Regions from separate parts of the Janthinobacterium sp. 75 genome, predicted to be linked through region 1. Evidence: predicted binding sites of a transcription regulator. Region 1 holds the regulator's gene; the other holds the start of a gene.
What was found. The regulator FliA, encoded in region 1, starts transcription of late flagellar genes. The targets are predictions, from matches to a motif close to CTAAAGTTTNNNNNNNNNNNGCCGNTA.
Positions count from the first base shown of each region.

Region 1 (12,116 bases):
CAGCAGGTTTTTCGGCCAGCCTGGCGCGCTACCTGATCGACAAGCTGCCCGCCGGCCTCGATGGCGCGCAAAGCATGCGCTGGATCAAGACCGTCCTGAGCCGTAACCTGAATACGGTGGCCAATGAAGACGCCATGCTGGAGCAGGGCGGCGTGTTTGCCCTGGTAGGCCCGACCGGTGTCGGCAAGACCACCAGCACGGCCAAGCTGGCGGCCCGCTGCGTGATGCGCCACGGCCCGGAAAAGCTGGCCCTGATCACCACGGACGCCTACCGTATCGGCGCGCACGAACAGCTGCGCATCTACGGCAAGATCCTCGGCGTGATGGTGCATTCGGTGAAGGATGAAGCGGACTTGCGCATCGCCCTGAAGGAATTGAAGAACAAGCACACGGTGCTGATCGATACGGTGGGCGTGAGCCAGCGCGACCAGATGGTCACGGAACAGGTGGCCATGCTGTCGGGCGCCGGCGCCGACGTGAAACGTTTGCTGTGCCTGAACTCCACCGCGACGCAGGAAACGTTGAACGAGGTGGTGCGCGCCTACCAGGGCAGCGGCCTGGCCGGCTGCATCATGACCAAGCTCGATGAAGCGGCCTCGATCGGCAATGTGCTCGACGTGGTGATCCGCCAGAAACTGAACCTGTTTTATGTGTCGAACGGCCAGCGCGTGCCGGAAGACCTGTACCTGGCCGACCGCGGCTATCTGATCGACCGCGCCTTCAAGCTCAAGCGCGATGCGGCGGCGACGCAGTTTTCCGATGCCGAACTGCCGCTGCTGATGGCGCAGGCAGCTGCCCGCAACAATGAAGCGCGCGGGGTGCGCCTTGGCTAATTTCGATTTCGACCAGGCCGAAGGCTTGCGTCGCATGCTGGCCGGCCCGCAGCCGCGGGTGATGACTTTTCTCTCTGCCACGCCGCAGGACGACAAGGGTGCCATGCTGGTCAACCTGGGCGCCTCGCTGGTCTACGGCGGCAATGACGTGCTGCTGCTCGACGCCAGCGGCGGCAGCGATGGCGTCGCTGCGCGCCTGGGACTGGCGCACGGCGCCAGCCTGCGCGACGTGGCGCGCCAGCAGTGCGCCTTGAACCAGGTCATCCACCAGGTGCCGCAAGGCTTCGGCGTAGCCAGCCTGGGTGCGCGCAACCACCTGATGGACAGCATGGACTATGCGGGCGAGGAAGAACTGCGCCGCCTGGGCAAGACCTTCGAGGTGATGGCGCGCCAGAGCGGCATCGTGCTGGTCGACGGCGTCATGGCCGACGAGGGCGATTGCTTTCCCGTGCCGCTGATGGCCTCGTCCGATATCGTGGTGCAAGTGTCGACCAGCGCCACTTCGATCAAGGCGGCATACTGCCTGATCAAGCGCCTGAGCCAGGAACTGGGACGCCGTCCGTTTGGCATTCTGGTCACCGGCGCTTCCGAATCCGAGGCAAAAGTGGTATACGATAATATGGCGCAGGCGGCGAGCCGTTACCTGGCCGTGAAACTGACCTCGATGGGGTCGGTGCCTGCCGATGAGTATCTGCACCGCGCGGCGCGTCTGGGCCGCAGCGTGGTCGATGCCTTTCCGCTGGCGGGAGCTTCGGTGGCGTTTCGCGGACTGGCCGAGCGGCTGGCCCGTTCGGCGGCGCCGGTGCTCGGTGGCACCTTGTACCAGACGGGGAGCCCGCACCAGTTCAGCGTCTGAATCCATCATCAGCACACGATAGCAGTTAAAACAATAAGCAGCCTATGTACACGGTCAAAGGGAAATCGAACAAGGACTATTTGCTGACGGAGCACATTCCGCTGGTGAAGCGTCTGGCGCACCATATGAAGGCGAAATTGCCGCCTTCGGTCGAGGTCGATGACCTGATCCAGGCCGGCATGATCGGCCTGCTCGACGCCATCAGCCGCTATGAAGAGACGCATGGCGCGCAGTTCGAGACGTATGCCGTGCTGCGCATCCGCGGCGCCATGCTCGACGAATTGCGCACCAGCGACTGGTTGCCGCGCAGCATGCGCCAGAACATGCGCAAGATCGAAGAGGCGATGAGCATCCTGCAGCAGCGCCTGGGACACCCGCCGACGGAGTCGGAAGTGGCGAAATTGCTGAAAATGTCGCTGGCCGATTACCAGGAAATGCTGGGTGACGGCGGCGGCCACCAGTTGCTGTACTACGAAGACTTTCATGACCCGGACGGCAATGACAGCTTTCTCGACCGCCATTGCGTGGACGAGGACAGCGACCCCTTGCGGTCCCTGCTCGATACCGATTTCCGGCAATCCGTGATCGATGCCATCGACGCGCTGCCGCCACGCGAGAAAATGCTCATGGGCCTGTACTACGAAGAAGAGCTGAACCTGAAGGAGATCGGCGCGGTGATGGGCGTGTCCGAGTCGCGTGTCTCGCAGCTGCATACCCAGGCCGTCGCACGCCTGCGGGCAACCTTGAGGGAGCTGGCGTGGACTGGTCCAGCGTAATCGGGCTGGCGCTGGCGCTGGCGGGCCTCCTGGTCGGCCAGGCACTGGAAGGCGGCAAGATGGCCTCCCTGCTGCAGCCGGCCGCCTTTGCCATCGTCATCGTCGGCACCTTCGGCGCCGTGCTGCTGCAAACGCGGCTGCGTACTTTCGTGCGCGGCCTGGAAATGCTGCGCTGGGTGTTTTTGCCGCCGGCCGATACGCGCGCCGCGCTGGCGCGCGACATCGGGCAATGGAGCTTGACGGCGCGCCGCGACGGCCCGCTGGCGCTCGAGCGCCTGATGGAAAACACGGCCGACCGCTTCAACGCCAAGGGTTTGCGCATGATCGTCGACGGCATCGCCCCCGACAAGCTGCGCCAGCTGCTCGACGTGGAGATCTCTGCCTACGAAATGGCCGAGCGCCAGGCCGTCAAGGTGTGGGAGTCGGCGGCCGGCTATTCGCCCACCATCGGTATTCTGGGCGCCGTGCTGGGCTTGATCCATGTCATGGAAAACCTCACCGACCCGAGTAAATTGGGCAGCGGCATCGCCGTGGCGTTTGTGTCGACCATCTACGGCGTGGGCCTGGCCAATCTGCTGTTCTTGCCGGTGGCCAATAAACTCAAGGCCATCGTCTCGCGCCGGGTGCTGCAGTATGAAATCACGGCCGCCGTGCTGTACGACATCGCCACGGGCGACCACACGCGCATCATCGAAGAGCGCGTGGCCAGCCTGCTGCACGAGCACTGACCATGATGCGGCGCGCGCGCAGGAAGTATGACGAGGAACCGGACAACCAGGACCGCTGGCTGATCTCGTACGCCGACTTCATCACTTTGTTGTTCGCCTTTTTCGTCGTCATGTATGCGATTTCGCAAGTCAACGAAGGTAAGTACCGCGTCTTCCAGAATGCCATCGGCCAGGCTTTCAGCCTGGAAAAGGGCGCGCCGCCCATCATCATGGAAGCACCGCAAGCCATTGCGCTGCCGAATCCCGCCCTGAAACGCCGCACTGAAGCCCTCCGCCGCGAGCGCGAACACATGACGCGCCTGGCGCAGGATCTCACGTCCACCCTGGCGCCGCTGGTCAAGGAAGGCAAGGTCAGGGTCACGCAGACGAGCCGCGGCGTGAGCGTGGAAATCAATGCCAGTGTGCTGTTCGACCCGGGTGCCGCAGGGCTGACGGCCGAGTCGGACCAGGCCTTGCGCGCCGTGGCCGTGCTGCTCAAGGATGACACGCACGACGTGCAGGTGGAAGGGCATACGGATGTGCAGCCGATCAGCAATTCGACCTTTGCCTCGAACTGGGAATTGTCGGCCGCGCGCGCCAGCGCCGTGGTTCGCCTGTTCATCGCCAGCGGCGTGCAAGCGTCGCGCCTGACGGCCGTGGGACATGCCGATAATATCCCCGTGGCGCCGAATGCCACGCCGGAAGGGCGCGCGCGCAACCGCAGGGTCGCCGTGACGATTTTGTCGGGCATCCCCGAGACCGTGACGGAAGTGCCGACGTCGCCCGTCGCACCTGCTCCGGCGCCGGCCAACTGACCCTCGCCGCTTGGTACAATCGCTGCCTTCTTCCTTTTTAGCTATCCATCATGAAAAGCAGCTCCCTGGGCGGTCTAGTGTATTCCACCGAAACGGGCCGCATGTGCCCAGCCTGCCGCCAGCCGCTGGCGCAATGCGCGTGCAAGGCGCAGGCCAAGGCGGCGCCTGCGGGCGATGGCGTGGTGCGCGTGTCGCGCCAGACCAAGGGCCGTGGCGGCAAGAGCGTCACCGTGGTGAAAGGCTTGGCGCTGGACGCCATCGCCCTGGCGCTGCTGGGCAAGCAGCTGCGCACGCAGTGCGGCTCGGGCGGCACCGTCAAGGATGGCGTGATCGAAGTGCAGGGCGACCATGTCGAGACGGTGATGGCCGCGCTGGCCAAGCTGGGCCACCAGGCGAAAAAGGCCGGCGGCTGAGAGTGTGGAGGCGTGCGGCCCGCCGCAGCACGCCTGTGGTAACGTGCGTTTCCCATCCACGCGCGCCACCTCATCATGATTAGCAAGCTGACCGGCATCGCCACTGCCGCTGCCATCGCGGCAGTGCTGGCGCTCGTGTACTGGCCCGCGCCCGACGGCGGCGCGCCGCAATCTGTGGCCATCGCTGCTGCCAGCGCACCACCGGGGCGCAGCCTGGCATCGTATTTGAATATCGATGCCAGCCCCGTCGCCGATGCCGCGCCCGTTGTCGTGTCCCTGGCGCAGCGGCTCGAACGCCTGGCTGCCAGCGGCAGGGCGGAAGACGCGTATGCGGCCTTCAACCTGATCGACGACTGCATTGTTTTCCAGCGCGAAAGCCGCTTGCCGGGGCTGGAATTCGAGCTGGGACGCGAGATGACGGCGGAAGAAAAAGCCGCCCAGCAGCAGCTGTGCGGGGGCCTGACGCAACGCCAGCGCGAGGACCGCCTGGCCTACCTGGCGACCGCCGCCAAGGCGGGTGTGCCGGGCGCTGCCACCCTGTTCCTGTGGGAAGGGCCGTTCGGCGACCGCAGCGCGCTGCGCAACCGTCCTGACGATCCGCTGGTGCAGGCATGGAAGCGGCAAGCCATTGCCCAGCTGACGGCGCAGGCGGATGACGCTGAACTGAGCAGCGTGGCTACCCTGATGATGGCCTACCTGCGCGATGGCGAGGTGGTGCAGAAGGATGCCCCGCAAGCGTATGGCTACCTGCTGGCCCTGCGCATGGTGTACGACGACATCCTGGCGCCCGGCACCACCAATCCGTATCAGGATGAATACTGGCACTGGCTGCAAAACGAGCTGACGCCGGCGCAGCAGGCCGCCGCGGCAGCGAAGGGACAAGCCATCGCGGCGAAATTTCGCCAGCATACGGGGCGTGCCGCGCATGGCTGAGGCGTGGAGAGCATGCATGTTTTGCAATAATTAGCCTTGTTTGACGCCATGCCGCCGCGCTATGATGGCCGCACGCCTGCCTGAGGGGCGGATGCGCCATGAGGAGACATGCACGGATGCTGAAAGCGAGGAATTTTCCGCTGCCGCAGTTGGCTGCCAGCCTGGCCGCCTTGCGGGTGCGCATGGCAGCGCACCCCATGCGGGGCGCTTTGATGTTGGGGGTGACCGTGGGCGCCATCAACTTTCTCATCTTCGTACCGTTGGCACTGGCTGCCGTGGCCCTGTTCACCTCGCAGCAACTGGGTGGTACCGCTGCGGCGTCCCTGAAAGACGCCAGCACGGCGACGATACTCTGGATAGCCGTCGTTTGGGCGCCGTTGTTCGAGACGCTCATCGGGCAGTGGCTGCCGCTGGAGATATTACGCCGTTACAAGGTGCGCACTGCGGTCAGCCTGCTGGCCAGCGCGGCACTTTTTTCCCTGCTCCATGTCGTGAACGGTGCCGGGATCTTGCACGCGGCCATCACTTTTATTGGCGGATGCACGTTCGCAGCCAGCTACCTGACGGCGCGCAGCATGGGCCCGGCGCCCGCGTATGTGGCGGCCGCCGCGGCGCATGCTTGCAGCAATGGTTTATTGCTGTGCTTGTCGCTGCTGTTTCCGGGTTTGGCGTCGTGAGCGTCGCGTGAAAACTTAGCCGATGACGACGCGCCGGCTGGCTGTGTTCGTCATTGCTTGGCCGCTGGGGCCGTAGAAGTTGCCGCTCTGGGCCGTGGGGCGCATGGCGTTCAGGGCGCCTTGCGTGTGCAACATGTGTTTGTTGACCAGCAGGCTATTCAACCGGTTCTGTTCCTTGGCTTCGCGCGTGGTCTCGAGCAGGGCTTTCCATAGGGGCGCCGCCTCGGCTTCGCTGGCACCGACCAGCCACTCTTCCATGCCCGCTTCGGCGGCCGTGAAACCGGCCGCCGCCAGCGCCTGGTGGCGTTGCGCCGCCAGCTGGCTCAATTGTCCGACGAGTGCCGTCTTGCGCGCGGTGAGCTCCGTGATTGCATCGATGTCAGCCGCAACCAGATGCCGCTGTTCTTCTTTCATCAATGCCAGCAATGTGGTCATGAGCTGTTGCTCGTCGCGCAGGCTGGAAAACGGAGTCACTGATTGCATGAGGGAACCTATCTATTTCGTGAGTGCAGCAAGTCCTTGACTGTGTCGAGGAGACCGTCTGCCACTTTTTCAGAGTTGACCTGGAACTGCCCGTCGGCGATCGCCAGCTTGATGCGTTCGACTTTTTTCGTGTCGAACACGGCGCCGCTGCCGGCAGTTGCACTGGCCGCTAATGCCTGTCCTTGCGGCGACAGGCGTACATTGTCCGACGTCGTCGGTGTTGCCTGGGCTTTCTCGGCATTCCGGGCGCCGGAGGTGCTCGGGGGCGCCACCGGCAGGCCGGGATTGCTTTTAATGGTGTTATCGGTAATTTTCACAGCGTGATCCTCGTCTGGTCGAAGTCAAAAAACTCCGGGATATGACTTCTTATCGGCATCTTATCCAGGAACTTTAGTGCACCAGACTACAATATCGCTATCTATCCGTGTTAAAAGGCGACCTCCACCATGCCACCCGCGCGCGCCACGCCGCTGATCTGCTGGCCGCTCTGCGTGCGTACCTGTACCGTCTGCCCATCGCCGGCGCTGCCGATGGCGCGTCCTTCTGATGCTACCTGGAAACCATTGCCACTGGAAACGACGCGCACCAGCTGGCCCTGCATCACCACCGGCTTGCGGCGCAGGGTGTCGAGGCGCATTGGCGTGCCTGGCGGCAAGGAAATATTCGTGCTGGCGCCCACCACCTGGGCCATGTCGGTGGCGATGCCTGCCGGCAATGCGGCCAGGTCGCCCTGCATCGTCACCAGCTGGCTGGCATCAATGGCTTGCCCTTGCGCCAGCGGCACGGCGCTGGCCACGTAGTCGCCCACGACGGCCACGTTGGCTTGCAAATAGATGGTCCAGTTGCTTGGTGCCGTGCAGCGCACGCCCACCGTGGTCTTGCCCCAGGCGCGGGCGCCCGGCGCCATGAATGCTTGCGGTGCGGGGCAGGCCGCCAGGTTCAGGCGCGGATCGACGGCGCCGACGCTGATCGTTACTTTTCCCGGCAAGCCATTGCTTTGCACTTGCAGAAACTGTTCCACGCTGTTGCGCAGCGCTTCCGGCGTTTGCCGGCCGGCGTTTTGCGCCTGGGCCAGCATTGGCAGGGTGGCTAGAGCGAGAAGGAGTGCAAGCGGTGTTTTCATGGTGATAGGCCTCTGGAATACTGCCATGATAGTGCGCGTCGCCCCGTTCGAAGCCCCGATTAAGGGGTAAAAGTACAGTCTGATCCGGCGATGGCCTTACCGGTGGCCGCCGTACTATGTTTCCTGTCATCACTATACCGCCATCCTTTCGCCATCTCAGGCGCCAGTGGCAGATCTTTCCGGAGCCTGACATGATAGGGAAACTCGACGATTACATGCGCTTCAACGAGACGGCGCTGAGCCTGCGCTCGACGCGCCAGGAATTGCTCGCCTCGAATATCGCCAATGCCGATACGCCCAACTACAAGGCACGCGATGTCGATTTCGCCAGCGCGCTGAAGGGCGCGATGGCGCGCAAGGATGGCGTGCAGCCGGCCCTGAAGGGCACGGCGCCGCAGCATATGCCGGGCAAGGGTGTGGCTGCAGTTGCGGGCGCAGGCGGCAAGGTCGAGTCCCTGGCCGACGGCACGCCGCTGCTGTACCGCGCGCCGGCCCAGGGCGCCGTCGATGGCAACACGGTGGATATGGATCTCGAACGCAACGCCTTTGCCGACAACGCCATCCGCTATGAGGCGGCCGTGACCTTCCTCAACTCGCAGATCAAGGGCATGCTGACGGCCATTCAGGGAGGACAATAATCATGTCGCTGTTTAATATTTTCAATGTGTCCGGTTCGGCCATGAGCGCTCAGGCGCAGCGCTTGAACACGGTGGCCAGCAACCTGGCCAATGCCGATAGCGCCACCAGCGCCACGGGCGAAGCCTACCGCGCCAAGCAGGTGGTGTTCGAAGCCGTGCCCATGGCCAACGGCGCCACGGCCGTCAAGGTGCAGAAGGTGATCGAAGATCCGTCGCCGATGAAGCTGGTCTACGATCCGAAGAATCCGCTGGCCGACGAAAAGGGCTACGTCACCATGCCGAACGTGAATACGGTCGACGAGATGGTCAACATGCTGTCCGCCTCGCGCTCCTACCAGACCAACGTCGAAACCATGAATGCGGCCAAGTCGCTGCTCCTGAAAACCCTTACGCTCGGCCAATAAGGCTGACTGACTATTATGGCAACCATCGATACCAGCACCAGCCCCGTCACCGACCTGATGGCGACGATGAATCCGAAGAAGACGACGGCCGCGAAGGGCAGCGTCGAGGAGGAGACGAACAAATTCCTGACCCTGCTGGTGACCCAGCTGCAAAACCAGGACCCGATGAACCCGCTGGACAATGCACAGCTGACCAGCCAGCTGGCCCAGCTGTCCACGGTGACGGGCGTCAACAAGCTCAATACCACTTTGGAAACGCTGAAAACCAGCTACCAGCAGGCTGAATCCATGCAGGCGGCCAATATTATCGGCCACGGCGTGCTGACAGCAGGCAAGAACATCACCCTGAGCAAGAGTGCGGCCCTGCTGGGCGTGGACCTGGCGACGCCGGCCGACAGCGTCAAGGTCATCATCTACGACAGCTTGGGCAAGCAAGTCCATTCCATCGACCTGGGCCCGCAGGACGCGGGTACTTTGCCGCTGGGCTGGAACGGTTCCACCGCCGACCTCGATAAGGATGGCAAGCCCATCGTGCTGGCCGACGGCGCGTACACCTTCTCGGTGGAAGCCACGCGCGGCGGGGCCAAGCTCACGGATGCAGCGGCGCTGATGTTCGGTTCGGTCGCCAGCGTGTCGACGGGGGCGGGTGGCGTGAAGTTGAATGTACCGGGCGTGGGCAGCATTACCATGGCCGATGTGAAACAGATTTTGTAAGCCGCTCATTTGTAGCGTAGACCCTCTACCCCTAATTTCTACCAGGAGAACACAATGTCTTTCCAACAAGGCCTGAGCGGCTTGAATGGCGCCGCCAAATCGCTGGACGTCATCGGCAACAATATCGCCAACTCGGCCACCGTGGGTTTCAAGCAGTCGCAGGCGCAGTTTGCCGACATCTATGCCAATTCGCTGTATGGCGTGGGCGGCAACCAGCCCGGCATCGGCGTGGCCGTGTCGCAAGTGGCGCAGCTGTTCAACCAGGGTAACCTGGAGAGTTCGTCCAATCCGCTCGATATCGCCATCAATGGCGGCGGTTTCTTCCGCACCAGCGTGAACGGCGCCATCCAGTATTCGCGCAATGGCCAGTTCCAGGTTGACAAGAGCGGCTTTATCATCAACGCCCAGAAAGCCCAGCTGACGGGCTATCCGGCCGATGCGAACGGCAAGATCCTGGCCGGCGCTACCGTGCCGCTGCAGATCGACCCGTCCGACATGGCGCCGCAGGCGACTACCAAGGTCGATACCCAGGTCAACCTCGATTCCAACTCGGCCATGCCGACCGTGGTGCCGTTCAGCGTGGGCGAGCAAAAGTCGTGGACCAAGCAATTCCCCGTGCCGGTCTTCGATTCGCTGGGCAATTCGCACACCATGTCCAATTTCTACGTCAAGACGGGCACCAATACCTGGGATGTCTACTCGGCCACTGACGGCAAGGAAATTACCAGCGCGAAAGTGGCGGCGGCGGCGCAGACCGATGCCGCCTCGGTCGCCGCGCGCGCCGCTTACCAGTCCGCTGTCACGGCCGTGCCGCTGGTGCCAGCCAATATCACGGCAGCCGCCGTGGCCTATGGCAATGCGGCCGGCGCCGCCGTGCGCACTGCCGCCGCCGCGGCCGGCGCCAGCCCCGCCCAACTGGCCGCCATCAGCGCCACCTATGGCAGCGCCGTGCCCAATGGCGTCAATTCCAGCCTGACGCCAGACCAGATCGACAAGAATATCGCCTCGGTGACGGAAGTGCCCGCCGTGAAGTCGGCTTCGCTGGTGTTCAACAGCGTCGGCAGCCTGGACAAGGCAGCCATGCTGGCGCTGACGCCGCCGCAAACCTTGCCGGTGACGGTCAACCTGCCCGTCTTCCCCGCCACGGGCGCGAACGCGAACCTGGCGATCAAGGTCGACTTCACCAATTCCACCCAGCTCAGTTCGTCGACCAGCGAAAAGCGGACCGTGGCCGATGGCTATGCGGCCGGCCAGCTGAGCCGTTTCGTGGTGGGCACCGATGGCGTGATCCAGGGCCAGTATAACAATGGCAAGACACGGGACCTGGGCCAGGTGGTATTGACCAAATTTGCCAATCCGAATGGCCTCGAGCCGCTGGGCAACAATGCCTGGGCGGAAAGCTCGACCTCGGGCAGCCCCATGACGGGCGAGCCGAGCTCGGGCGGCTTGGGCGACTTGCGCGCCTCGGCCGTGGAAGTGTCGAACGTGGACCTGACGGCCGAACTGGTCAACATGATCACGGCGCAGCGCGCTTACCAGGCGAATGCGCAGACCATCAAGACGCAGGATTCGGTCTTGCAGACCCTGGTCAACCTGCGTTAATAATCAGGGAGTCAGTCACTTCGTGACCGGAATGTGCCGCATTGCGGCGCATTCCCCCGCCGGGTCTGACCCCAGCTTTCTGCCTTGGGTTGAAGGCAACAGGAGAAATAAAAAATGGACCGTCTCATCTACACCGCCGGCTCGGGCGCCAAGCACATCCTGGACAAGCAGGCGACCACGGCGAATAACCTGGCGAACGCCACCAGCACGGGTTTCCGTGCCCAGCTCGACTCGTTTCGCGCCGTGCCCGTGGTGGCTGACGGCATGATGCCGACGCGCGCCTTTGTCGTCGATTCGACGGTCGGTTCCGATTTCACCCAAGGACCCATGCAGCACACGGGCCGCGCGCTCGACGTGGCCGTGGAAAATGCGGGCTGGATCGCGGTGCAGTCGGCCGACGGGTCAGAAGCCTATACGCGCAACGGCGCCTTGAAACTCAATGAAAACGGCATGTTGCAGACCCAATCGGGCTTGATGGTGCAGGGCGATACGGGACCGCTGGCCATTCCGCCGGGCGTCACGGTGGCCATCGCCAGCGATGGCACGGTGGGCACGATTTCCACGGATGTGCCGCCGGGCCCGTCCACGGTGCTGGGACGCATCAAGCTGGTCAACCCGCCCGAGCAGCAACTGGTGCGCGGCGACGACGGCCTGTTCCGCCTGAAGGATGGCACGGTGGCGCAAGCCGACCAGGCCGTCAAACTGACCACAGGCGCGCTGGAGGGCAGCAATGTCAGCCCCGTCGACTCGATGGTCAGCATGATCGCCCTGGCGCGCCAGTTCGAAACACAAATGAGCTTGTTGAAGAATGCCGAGAATAACGCGGCGAAAGCCACCCAGATCCTCGCTTTGAATTGATAGAGCCGGTCGCATAATGGTCACATAGAAATAGTCTACAGGGCTGGCAAGCGCTGTTATTGGAGAAAAAACATGATTCGTTCCCTTTGGATAGCCAAGACCGGCCTGGAAGCGCAGCAGACGCAGATGGACGTGATCGCCAATAACCTGGCCAACGTCAGCACCACCGGCTTCAAGAAGTCGCGCGCCGTGTTTGAAGACTTGCTGTATCAAAATGTGCGCCAGCCGGGCGCGCAATCGTCGCAGCAAACCCAGCTGCCGTCGGGCTTGCAGATCGGCACGGG
Region 1 covers NZ_SORD01000001.1:2,251,326-2,263,441, forward strand. The annotation lists gene flhF (flagellar biosynthesis protein FlhF) at 1-833, shown strand, start outside; gene C8C89_RS10240 (antiactivator of flagellar biosynthesis FleN protein) at 826-1,689, shown strand; gene C8C89_RS10245 (RNA polymerase sigma factor FliA) at 1,734-2,465, shown strand; gene C8C89_RS10250 (flagellar motor protein) at 2,447-3,193, shown strand; gene motD (flagellar motor protein MotD) at 3,199-3,987, shown strand; gene C8C89_RS10260 (translation initiation factor Sui1) at 4,038-4,400, shown strand; gene C8C89_RS10265 (hypothetical protein) at 4,476-5,333, shown strand; gene C8C89_RS10270 (CPBP family glutamic-type intramembrane protease) at 5,432-6,010, shown strand; gene C8C89_RS10275 (flagellar protein FlgN) at 6,026-6,493, opposite strand; gene flgM (flagellar biosynthesis anti-sigma factor FlgM) at 6,502-6,810, opposite strand; gene flgA (flagellar basal body P-ring formation chaperone FlgA) at 6,921-7,616, opposite strand; gene flgB (flagellar basal body rod protein FlgB) at 7,808-8,254, shown strand; gene flgC (flagellar basal body rod protein FlgC) at 8,257-8,658, shown strand; gene C8C89_RS10300 (flagellar hook assembly protein FlgD) at 8,674-9,372, shown strand; gene C8C89_RS10305 (flagellar hook protein FlgE) at 9,427-10,974, shown strand; gene C8C89_RS10310 (flagellar basal body rod protein FlgF) at 11,089-11,832, shown strand; gene flgG (flagellar basal-body rod protein FlgG) at 11,905-12,116, shown strand, end outside.

Region 2 (12,116 bases), on a different contig from region 1:
GCCCGCTTCCACTGTGGCCGGAGCCTTCTGCTGTGCGGGGGCGGGGAATTGCTCCTGGTTCAGCAGGGTGGCAATCGCGCCAATACCAGCGACCAGGCCACCGTAATAGTCATTTTGCTTGAAATGGGGCGCGATCACGTCCTGCAGGATGCGTTTCGATTGCGCATCCGTCAGCACGCCCTGCACGCCGCGCCCCGCTTCGATACGCAGGCGGCGCAGGGACGATGGGTTGTCTTTCGCCACCATCAGCAACACGCCGTCATCGACGCCCTTGCGGCCCAGCTTCCAGGCATCCGTCACGCGGATGCTGTATTGCTCGATGGCTTCCGGTTCCGTGCTCTTGACCAGCAGTACGGCGATCTGGCTGCCCGTCTTGGCTTCGTAGTCGGCCAGCACGCCTTCCAACGCCGCTTTCTGCTTGGCGTCGAGCATGCCGGCGTTATCCGTCACGCGCGCCGCCAGCGGCGGCACGGCTTGCAAGCCCTGTGCGCTGGCGGGCAGGCTGGCGCACAGCAGCAGTGCCATCGCCAGCGCTGCCAGAGAAGACCAGGCTTTCATCTTATTTGCCGAAGTTGACGGTTGGCGCGGTCGAAATGGATTTTTCGTTTTCCACCGTGAACGAAGGCTTGACCTTGTAGCCGAACATCATGGCCGTCAGGTTGTTCGGGAAGCTGCGCGCATGCACGTTGTAATCTTGCACGGCAACGATGTAACGCTGGCGCGCCACGGTGATGCGGTTTTCCGTGCCTTCCAGCTGCGACTGCAAGTCGCGAAAGCTCGTATCGGCCTTCAAGTCAGGATACTTCTCGGACACCACCATCAGGCGCGACAGGGCCGACGACAGCTGTCCCTGCACTTGCTGGAATTTTTCGAACGCGGCCGGGTCGTTCAGCACTTCGGGCGTGATCTGGAAACTGGTGGCGGCGGCGCGCGCCTTGGTCACCGCTTCCAGCGTTTCTCGCTCGTGCGTGGCATAGCCCTTGACGGTATTCACCAGGTTGGGGATCAGGTCGGCACGGCGCTGGTACTGGTTGACCACTTCGCCCCAGGCGGCCTTGGTCGCTTCGTCCTTGGTCTGGAAGTCGTTGTAGCCGCAGCCCGTCAGGATACCGGCCAGGACGGTAACGCTCAGCGCCAGGCGCAGCCATTTGGTGAATTGATTGGTGATTTGCATGATGGGTTCCGTGCAGAGTAAAAGGGATGAGGCAAATATACCTGAAACGGCCCGGGATGTCGGTTTAATAAGCGCAGGCCGCCGCCCCTGGGGGGCTGTCTCCTGTCTTGTAAGGCCCGCGCCGCGTTACAATATGGGGTTTGCAACTGAATATAGAGAAGGTGTGCCGTGAATTTCATCAATAAATTATCCGCCGCATGGACGGCCAATAATTCCCTGCTGTGCGTGGGACTGGACCCCGACCTGGCGAAACTGCCGGCCGAACTGCGCGACTTGCCCGATGGAATCACCACCTTTTGCACGCGCATCATCGACGCCACTGCCGACCTGGCCTGCGCCTTCAAGCCGCAGATCGCGTATTTCGGCGCGCTGGGTGCGGAAAAGCAGCTGGAAGACATTTGCCGCTACGTGCGCGAGAATTACCCGCATATCCCGCTGATCCTCGACGCGAAACGGGGCGACATCGGCGCCACGGCCACGCAATACGCGCGCGAAGCGTTCGAGCGCTACGGCGCCGACGCCGTCACCGTGAATCCCTACATGGGCGAGGATTCGCTCGATCCCTACCTGGCCTGGAAAGACCGCGGCGTGATCATCCTGTGCCGCACCTCGAACCCGGGCGGCTCGGATCTGCAATTCCTCGATACGGACGGCGTGCCTCTGTACCAGCGCGTGGCGCGCCTGGTGGCCGAGAAATGGAACAAGAACGGCCAGTGCGCGCTCGTCGTCGGCGCCACCTTCCCTGAAGAACTGGCGCAAGTACGCGCCATCGTGGGCGACATGCCGCTGCTGGTGCCCGGCATCGGCGCCCAGGGCGGAGATATTGCCGCCACCGTCGGCGCGGGCCAGACGGCGAACGGCATGGGCATGATGATCAGCTCTTCGCGCGCCATCATCTACGCCACGCCGCAAGCGGGCGAAGACTTCGCCGATGCGGCGCGCCGCGTGGCGATTGAAACGCGCGATGCCATCAATCAACACCGCGCGTCTGATGGTGTCTGACATAAGCTACTGCGCGTCGCGATTTGCGGCCGGCGATGCTCACTGTGCGATCAATCAACACCGCGCAGCGTAGGTCGGATTAGCGGCGTAGCCGCGTAATCGGACACCAGCACGCTCGGGCCAACAATGTTGTCGGATTACGCGGGGCTTTGCCCCGCTAATCCGACCTACCCGGCCTGGTCCTTCAGTCGCGCATGGGCGCCACCATCTCCGCATAGTCGTACAGCTCACCGAGAATCTCTTCTCCCCGCTCATCCACGGACTCCGACAGCACGTCGATTTCCGTAAACAGCATCTCGATGGTGCGGGCGCCGCCGTCGCCGTCGAACAATCGGGCGGCGCGGTGCTGTTCCCAGCGCAGGCTTTCCGCTTCGCTCAGGGTTTGCGGGAAATTGCGGGCGCGGTAGCGGAACAGCAATTCCTGCAAGCGTTCGTCGGCAAACGAGGGGCGGGCTGTGGCCAGCTTGGCCGGCGTATCGCGGCGCAGGGATTCGAGCAGGCGGCGGTCGTCGTTGCTGACGAAACCATTGTACAAATCTTCATCCACATCCAGGGCGACATTCGCGCCCGGGCGCTGGAACACTTCGGCCCAGATCGCCTCCATGTTCGGCGCCGTGGCGGCCAGCTGCGCGTTGGCGCGCGCCGCTTCCACATCGATGCCCCATTGCGCGGCCATGGCGGGCGACAGGGTTTTCAGGTTGCCGACCAGCATGGGCGACTTGTTCAGGTGCACGCTTTTCACGGGCAGGCGCGTCATGCCTTCCGGCATGGCCTCCTTGCGCGTGAACAAACGCGTACGGATGGTGTCGGCATCCAGATTGAACAGTTCGCGCGGATCGTAGGCGCAGTCCCAGACGAGAATTTCATTTTTATTGCTCGGGTGCGTGGCCAGCGGCCAGACGATGCCCAGGCAGCCCCGTTCGGCGGGGAACATGCCGGACACGTGCAGGAAGGGCTGGCGCTCGCCGGCGGCCAGGTGCATGCCCATTTCACTGGCGACCTTGTCTTTCTTGTGCAGGGCCAGGCAGAATTCGAACAGTTTCGGCTGCCTTTCACGGATCAGGCGGGCCAGGGCGATGGTGGCGCGCACGTCGGAGAGCGCATCATGCGCCGCTTCGTGGGCCAGGCCATTGGCCTTGCTCAAGTGTTCCAGCCTGAAACTGGTCTGGCCATCGTCGCGCTTCGGCCATTGAATGCCTTCCGGGCGCAGCGCGTGCGTCATGCGCACCACGTCGAGAATGTCCCAACGGCCGCAATGGTTCTTCCATTCGCGCGCATACGGGTCGATCAGGTTGCGCCAGAACAGGAAACGCGTGACTTCATCATCGAAACGGATGGTGTTGTAGCCCACGCCGATGGTGCCCGGTTCCGAAAAGGCCGCTTCGATGGTGGCGGCGAACTGGTGTTCGGGCACGCCCAGCTGCAAGCATTGCTGCGGCGTGATGCCCGTGATCAGGCACGATTGCGGGTCGGGCAGGAAGTCATTTGCAGGCTGGCAATACAGCATGATCGGGTCGCCGATCTCGTTCAGGTCGGCATCCGTGCGGATGGCTGCAAACTGGGCCGGACGGTCGCGGCGCGGCTGGGTGCCAAAGGTTTCGTAGTCGTGCCAAAGGAAAGTCTGGGTAGTCATTGATGGTCGTTGATGGTCGTTGCTTAATTGGTTATCCGGGCCGCTAAAAGTGCCACTGCTACAGTTTTCTGAAAACCTGCCGATACTACACGAGAGCATGGTCATCATTGCGTTTCCCGCATGGTGGCATATATTGCCCGTTCAAGGAGGTCTATCGTGTCAATTCCCATCGCCGCAAGCGGCAATTCCACCCCTTCCGTGACTTCCGTCAGTACCGGCGTTGCCGGCAAGGACGATAAAGTCCAGCAAAAGGACGGCGTCAAGACTGAAATGAGCGTGAATGACCGCAGCAAGCTGCAGTTGACCGCCTCCATCATGCAGGCGTCGCTAAATGTCTCGATCGGTTCGGAAAACGAGCCGCTGGCGCTGCTGTACAAGACGGCCATCACGAATATCAATGAAGCGCTGAAGGGCCAGTACGGCGACGACGCCATCCAGAACGCAGCCTCGCAGGACAATAGCGCCGAGGCGACGGCAAGCCGCATTGTATCGCTGTCGACGGGGTTTTTTGACGCGTTCAAAAAACAGAACCCCGGCCTCGATGACGATACGGCCCTGACCAAGTTCATGGACACTATCAGCGGCGGCATGGAAAAAGGCTTCAAGGAAGCGCGCGACATTCTGGGTGGCTTGAAAGTGCTGAATGGCGATATCGCCGGCAATATCGACAAGACGTATGAACTGGTGCAGAAGGGCTATGCGGATTTCATCGCCGCGCACAGCAGCAAGAAGGATGAGGCCGCCAAGCCGGCCGACAGCAAGGCCAGCTGATCATTATTGCGCCGGAAGCGCCGGAGAAAATGTCCAGGGCGAGGTGCATTGCCGAAGGCAGTACGAATGTACGACGAGGCAATGCAACGACGCCATGGGCTTTTTATCAGGTGCTTACACGGTTGCGCCCGCCGGCTTTGGCGCGGTACAGCGCCGCATCGGCCGCCGCGATCAACGCTTCGTCGTCCTGTTCCGCCTCCAGCCTGGCCACGCCGAACGAGCCCGTGATGTGCGGCAGCGCGCTGCGCATGTCGGCGAAGATGACGGCGTGCTCCATGCGCTCGCACAGGCGCTCGGCCACCCGCAAGGCGACGTGTTCGTTGGTATCGGGCAAGATCACCATCATTTCCTCGCCACCATAGCGCACGGCAAAATCCGTGGGCCTCAGGGCTGCGCCCAGCACTTGCGCGGCGATGCGCAGCGCCTGGTCGCCCGCCTGGTGGCCGTGCGTGTCGTTGAAGCGCTTGAAATGGTCGAGATCTATCATCACCAGCGACAGCGGAGAGCTGCTGGCGTGAGCGGTGATGATCATGTTCGGCAGTAAATCGGTCAGCCAGGCGCGGTTGTACAAGCCCGTCAGGCTGTCGACCATAGACAGCTGGCGGTAGAATTCGCCCAGTTTCTGGCGCCTGCGCAGCAGGGCATTGGCGGCGCGGATGCGGAAGGACAGCAAGCGCAGCAGGTTGCGCGCCAGGCCGTTCGATTGTTCGATCAATTCCCAGACGACGGCCGCGTCGATCACCAGCAAATCGGTTTCTTCCAGGGCAGAAATGGCGGCCAGGTTGCTTGCTTCATCGAGCACCGATTGTTCGCCCACGCTTTCGCCGGGCAAGACCTTGCTGACGGTGCCGTCATCCATACCCGTGTGGGTGTCGGCCGCCACGGCTAGCGAGCCGCGCAGGACGATGTACAGGCTGGTGCCCTTGCTGTCGGCAATGGCTTCGCCCGCTTCGAGGCGCATGACGGGGCAGGGCGCCAGCATGGCGGCCGTCTGGCTATCCGCAGCATCGCAAAATAGCTGTAAATCGCCGATGTTGCAGCCTGAAGCGCCGAAGTTGCCGATATGTTCCACAATCATACTTTCAAAAAGCCGACGCGCGCGAGCAGCGGGACGGTATCTTCATGATAGCGTAAAGCGGCCTTGGCTGTAACGGCAAAGGCTTGCTTGATGTCACTTACTGTGGGAAATACGACAATTATTTCAATGTCGCGTTAATCAGCGGGAATGCTGATGGTTTTGGCATTGTTGTTGCCGCGCGCGAAAGGCGGGCCGGATGTGCAAAGGCAGCCTTGAACGGCTGCCTTGGTCACTAGAGTACTGCGGTGGGTGGAGTTACTCGGCGGTTTCTTCCGCTTCGGCCGTATCGATCACGGCATTCTTGCCGGTGGCGTGGCGCTTGCTGTCTTGCAGGCGGCCCAGGGCGCTATCGATGGCACGTTTCAGCTTGTCGGTGGCGCCGGCCACGGATTGATGCACGGTGGCGTTCTGTTCGGTCACGGCAATCGGCTGATAGCCAGCAACGCGAGCTTCCATGACGCAGCGGATATCGTCGGCGCCGCCTTTCGGGCCGTTTGTATCGCTGATGTGGACTTCGATGCGGGTCAGGTTGTCGCGGAAGCGGTTGAGTGCGCTTTCAAGTACGGATTGCACATGTTCGTTCAGTCCAGCGGTGTTGGCGATGGTGCTGTCGGTATGAATATTGATTTGCATATGCTTACTCCTGTCAATTCAAAAAAAACCCATCTCAGGCGCCATGCACGGCAGCGGTCTATTCCACTGCGGGGGCGCGTCGGCGCCTGGTTCTTGCCTCATGCACTTGATCTCTGTGCATGACTTATCTTACTCCAGTTTCCACAATTTCAAGGGGTCTGCACGATTAAGATGCGCTTAACCCTTCAGCCAGATCAAGTTTCCTTGTGGAATCTTTTTGCCCTGCTGCTTATCCATTGATCAAGCCGGCGGCAATATTGATGGACAGTCCCAGCACGACCAGGTTGAAGAAAAAGCTCAGCACGGATTGCCCCAGCACGATCTGCCGCATCGATCGCGTCTGCACGCAAACGTCCGACGTTTGCACGGCTACGGCGATGGTGAAGGAGAAATACAAAAAATCCCAGTAATCGGGGTTTTGCTCGTCGTCGGGAAACTTCAAGGGACGTAGCGCGGGGTCGGCCTGGTAATACAGGTGGGCATAGTGAAAGCAGAACAGGGTGCCGACGAGAAACCAGGAGCCGACCAGTGTGAGGATCGTCAAGCCGTAATGCAGCGCGCGCTCGTCCGGCGCCATGTCTTTCATCGACGACAGTTGCGAGACGATGGCCACCAGGCTCATCACGGAGGCGACGGACAGGGCCGACAGGACCGTGGCGGCCCGCTCATCCTGGCGCGCTGCCATCACCTTCACCTTGTGATGGTTGGCGCGCATCATCATCCAGGCCATCGTCGCCAGGTAAAACCAGACGGCGACGTTCCACGCCGTCAGCAAACGCGTCATCAGTTGCCAGGACGAGGGCAGCAACAGGCCGGCTGCCACGCCGATGGCCGTGGCCATGCTCAGGTGGGGGCGGCTGCGGATGAAGCTGCGCAAGGGAAACGTGATTTTCATGGTGCGAGTTGGTCAGTAGCGATAGCGCATCTTAGCGCTTAGTGTGCGCTCGCGGTCGCCGTTCTGGCGGCCGCTTCCTTTTCGTGGTGGGGGAAGCGGTCCATGCGTGACAGCACGGGGAACAGCACGGCCCAGATGCCCGTCACGGCCAGGGTGGCTGCGCCGCCGAAGAGCACGGCGCGGACCAGGCCGAACCAGCCAGCCGTCAGGCCCGATTCGAATTCGCCCAGCTCGTTCGAGGCGCCGATGAAGACGGCATTCACGGCGCTGACCCGGCCGCGGATCTCGTCAGGCGTCTCGAACTGCACCAGCAGATGGCGGATGTAGACGCTGACCATGTCGCCGGCGCCCATCAGGAACAGCGCCGCCAGCGCCAGCGGGAAATAGCTGGTGCTGCCCAGCACCAGGGTGCCCAGGCCGAAGACGGCCACGCCGCCGAACATCCAGGCGCCCACGCGGCGCGTGATGGGGAAGATGGCCAGAATGATCGAGCACAGGGCGGCGCCGGCGCCCGGTGCCGTGCGCAGCAGGCCCAGGCCGCTGGGGCCGATATGCAGCACGTCATGCGCGAGTGCCGGCAGCAGGGCCGTGGCGCCGCCGAACAGCACGGCGAACAGGTCAAGTGAAATGGCGCCCAGCACGATGGGTTTCGACCAGACGAAGCGCAAGCCTTCGAGCAGGGTATGCCAGCTGACGGGTTCGCGCTTCACCACTTGCGGCGCCGGCGTGGTGGCGCGCATCAGCAAGACGGATACCACCAGCAGCGCGGACGAGATCAAATACACCACCTTCGGGCCGAAGTAATACAGCAAGCCGCCCAGGGTGGGGCCCAGGATGATGGCCACGTGCGAGCTCGATGAGCTGAGCGCGACGGCGCGGCTGAAGTGCTGCGTGGGCACCATGTTTACCAGCACGGCTTGCGTGGCCGGCATCATGAAGGCGCGCGCGCTGCCGAACAGCACCAGCACGGCAAACACGGGCCAGACGATGGAGAGTCCACTCAGCGTAAAGGCCAGCAGGGCCAGCGCGCAAGCGAGCTGCGCCGCCAGGCACCAGGCGATGATGTTGCGGCGGTTGTAGCGGTCGGCGACATGGCCGGCCGGCAGGATCAGCACGAGGAAGGGGGCGAACTGCGCCAGGCCGATCAGGCCAAGGTCGAACAGGCTGCCCGTGATCTGGTACACCTGCCAGCCGATGGCCACGCTTTGCATCTGCACGGCCACCGTGCCCAGTACGCGGGCGGACAGGTAAAAGGCGAAATTGCGGTGACGCAAGATACTGAAGCCGTTGCCGGCGGACGCGAGGGACATGAGATTTCCAGGGAGCAGCGGGGAGGGGGCAGCGGATGCCGCACCAGCAGCCCCCGCTGTCTGGATGCCTACTTGGCCAGGTCGGCTTCGGTGGTGAAGGCGTCCGCGTAGAACTCGTCGGCTGGAAGTTGACACAATTGCACGAAATCGCGGTTGGCCGACTCCACGACGATCGGTGCACCGCAGGCATATACCTGGTAAGCGGACATATCTGGCAGGTCGGCCATGACGGCCTGGTGCACGAAGCCCGTGCGGCCGCTCCAGGCGTCTTCCGGCAACGCGTCCGATACGACAGGCACATACGTAAATTGCGGCAGGTCAGCGGCCCACTGGCGGCACAGCGCATCCATGTACAGGTCGTGCGGGCGGCGCGCGCCCCAGTACAGGGTGATCGGGCGCGGGGATTGCTCGTTGATCATGTGTTCGACGATGGCTTTCAACGGGGCAAAACCCGTGCCCGAGGCCAGCAGCACGACGGGCTTGTCGCTGTCTTCGCGCAGGAAGAAGGTGCCCATCGGACCTTCGAAGCGCAGGATGTCGCGCTCTTTCATGCTGCCGAACACCTGGTCGGTGAACAGCCCGCCCGGCATGTGGCGGATGTGCAGGCTCACGGGGCCACCGTCGACGGGCGCACTGGCCATGCTGTAGCTGCGGCGCTTGTTGTCGCGCAGCATGATTTCGATATACTGGCCGGCGCGGTAGTGCAGGCGCTCGCTGGCCGGCAATTGCAGGGTCAGCACAACGACGTCAGGCGCGACTTTGTCGATGGTGGTCACGCGCGACGGCATTTTCTTGATCGGATAGTCGCTGCTGCCTGCCACTTCGCGCGCCTGCACCACCAGGTCGCCCTGGGGCACGGCGCAGCACAGCAGCGAGTAGCCGGCGGCCGCTTCATCTTCCGTCAGGGAGCGGGCCTGGTATGGCTTATGCTGTACATTGCCGGACACGATCTTGCCCTTGCAGGAACTGCAGGCGCCGCTCTTGCAGCTATACGGCAAGCCCACGCCGGCGCGGATCGCTGCCGACAGAACGGTTTCGTCCGCTTCACAGCTGAATTGGTGGCCGCTGGGCTGAACAGTAATTTGAAAAGTCATACAATCCTTGAGATGAAAAATATGTTAATGCACTCTTTGCGCAAGCCGGTGGGTTTGCCGCGCCTGCTGATCCTGGGCTGCGGCGACGTCGGCATGCGTCTGCTGCCCCTGCTGCGCGCGCGTTTTCGCGTCTTCGCCGTCACCAGCCAGCCGGCGCGTTGCGCGCAGCTGCGGGCGGCCGGCGCCGTGCCCATCGTGGCCAACCTCGACGACCGCGCCAGTCTGAAGCGGCTGGCGGGACTGGCGAGTATGGTCGTGCATCTGGCACCGCCCCTGTCGTCGGGCTTGCTGGACCTGCGCACGCGCAATCTGGTCGCCATTTTACCCGAGCATGCCCGCATGGTGTATGTGAGTACCAGCGGCGTGTATGGCGATTGCGCCGGCGCCTGGGTCGATGAGACGCGGTCGACAGCGCCGGCGAATGCGCGGGCGAAGCGGCGCGTGGATGCGGAGCAGGTCTTGCGTGGCTGGGGCGCGCGCCGCGGCGCCAGCGTGGCCATCCTGCGCGTGCCGGGCATTTATGCGCACGACCGTCTGCCACTGAAGCGCCTGCGCGAAGGCACGCCGGCTCTGGCCGCTGGCGACGACGTGTACACCAACCATATCCATGCCGATGACCTGGCGCGCATCATCGAACGGGCCTTGTGGCGGGGCAAGCCGGGACGCGTGTATCACGCCAGCGATGACAGCGAACTCAAGATGGCGGACTATTTCGATGCCGTGGCCGATACGTTCGGCTTGCCGCGCCCGCCGCGCCTGCCGCGTGCCGAGTTGCAGCAAGTGGTCACGCCGATGCTGCTGTCGTTCATGTCCGAATCGCGCCGGCTGCACAATACGCGTCTCAAGCGCGAGCTGGGTGTGTGCCTGCGCTACGCGCGCGTGGCCGATGCCTTGCAGTCGCTGTCCGACGATGTGGCCGGCATCGGGTAAAATGGCCGGTTATCTGCGCACTTTGCTGGGCCGGCGCGCAGCGCGCCGTTGCGGCGGTGCGCCATTCACTTAAGGACTACAGCATGAGCACCCTCACTTACGAAGAATACCTGGACGAGGTCACCACCGTCCTGACGGAACTGTACGACCTCGACGACGATGCCGCCATCAAGCTGGTCGTGGCGGCGCAGGATGCCGAATTTTTTGTTCCGCACGATGCGCATGAGGAAATGCGTACCGCCGAGCAAGCCAAGAAAGATGCGGTCACCCTGTTCGAGCGCAAGCAGAATCGCCAGCAAACGCAGGAAAAACAGCAACAGCGCGTGCGCCAGCAAAAGAAATAAGGGCGGACCATCGGCTGCCTGGCCGCTGGCGCAGGGAACAGTGCGGGCTTCGGCGCAATGCCGGGGCTTGGCCATTTGATGCAGCGCAAGGGCATCATGGCGAACTGGCGATATGCTGAGCAAAGTCGTCACGCGTCCAGGTTATTTGTGGTGGGTTCTACGCAGCGCGACGCTGTTACCCGTCAGTAGGAGCGAGCCATGCGAACTGCGAGTTACCCCAGCAAGGAACAAGTACGCGCCTACATGCGCGGCCGCGAACATGCGCTGCGGCCACCGCCACCGCCCGATGAAATTCGCCGGCAACTGGCCTGGTGCCGCATGGATGCCTTCCCGGGCGCCTGTTTGCTGGCCATGCCGGCCGACGTGGCCGCGCACAGCTGGGTTTTATCGGCCGACATGGCCCGCCTGAGCACCCTCATGGCCATAGCTTGGCTCATGCACAGCGGTGTTCCTCATCGTAAAAATTGATGACTTGCAGCAAATTTTTCCGATTTGAGTTATCCTCTAGCACATTCCAAGTGCGTCAATTCTCTTCAATTATCACAATTTTGCTTTAAGTTACGCAAAAATCAACAATAGCGTGTATTATATTGTTTGTGGCTTAAAAGCCGCATAAGTGATGGCGCTTTTTAGTGTGTTTACCCTGAATTATTGCAGAAGAGACATTCGGTTTCTTTATGCATTAATACAACAAGTACGGATTTTTGATCATGTCTCTCAAACAAATTACTTCTTTGCCTACCTACAACCCGAATCGCGTCCTCGATGCGATCATCGACAAGCTGCAACTGAAAAACGATGCCGCCTTGTCGCGAGCTCTGGAAGTGGCGCCACCTGTTATCAGCAAGATTCGTCACAACACCTTGCCGATCGGCGCCACTATCCTCATCCGCATGCATGAAATCAGCGATTTCAGCATTCGTGAACTGCGCGAGTTGATGGCTGCCTAAGAGCGCCTGACAGACGGTAAACTGAGAGGTGCCGTCTGCGTAAGTCAGGCTTGCCGCGTGCGGCAGCCATAGCTGTTGTCTGCTTTTCTATTGCGGGTCGCGGTTCAGTACCGGACGATCGACATAGAAACGCCCCCTTTCCAGGCCAGTGGTGGACGACTTGACCACCGCTGCGGCCAGTGAGGCGGGCGCGCTGGAAAATGCGGTGTTGGCAGCCCCGGTCGCGCGGCCCGAATACGCCGTCGCCTGCACCGCCGCACTGGAAAACGCCGTTTGCACGGCCCGGCCCGAGTAGGCTGTCG
Region 2 covers NZ_SORD01000002.1:304,991-317,106, reverse strand. The annotation lists gene C8C89_RS25825 (TPM domain-containing protein) at 1-558, opposite strand, end outside; gene C8C89_RS25820 (LemA family protein) at 560-1,174, opposite strand; gene pyrF (orotidine-5'-phosphate decarboxylase) at 1,343-2,176, shown strand; gene sbcB (exodeoxyribonuclease I) at 2,361-3,809, opposite strand; gene C8C89_RS25805 (DUF5610 domain-containing protein) at 3,966-4,580, shown strand; gene C8C89_RS25800 (GGDEF domain-containing protein) at 4,687-5,652, opposite strand; gene C8C89_RS25795 (HPF/RaiA family ribosome-associated protein) at 5,914-6,291, opposite strand; gene C8C89_RS25790 (DUF1345 domain-containing protein) at 6,521-7,186, opposite strand; gene C8C89_RS25785 (MFS transporter) at 7,225-8,496, opposite strand; gene C8C89_RS25780 (CDP-6-deoxy-delta-3,4-glucoseen reductase) at 8,565-9,590, opposite strand; gene C8C89_RS25775 (SDR family oxidoreductase) at 9,603-10,520, shown strand; gene C8C89_RS25770 (hypothetical protein) at 10,604-10,864, shown strand; gene C8C89_RS25765 (hypothetical protein) at 11,063-11,332, shown strand; gene C8C89_RS25760 (hypothetical protein) at 11,575-11,814, shown strand; gene C8C89_RS25755 (glycine-rich domain-containing protein-like) at 11,902-12,116, opposite strand, start outside.
Region 2: a site for FliA is predicted at 3,868-3,894, ahead of C8C89_RS25805 (DUF5610 domain-containing protein). Genes of this name have one in related genera too.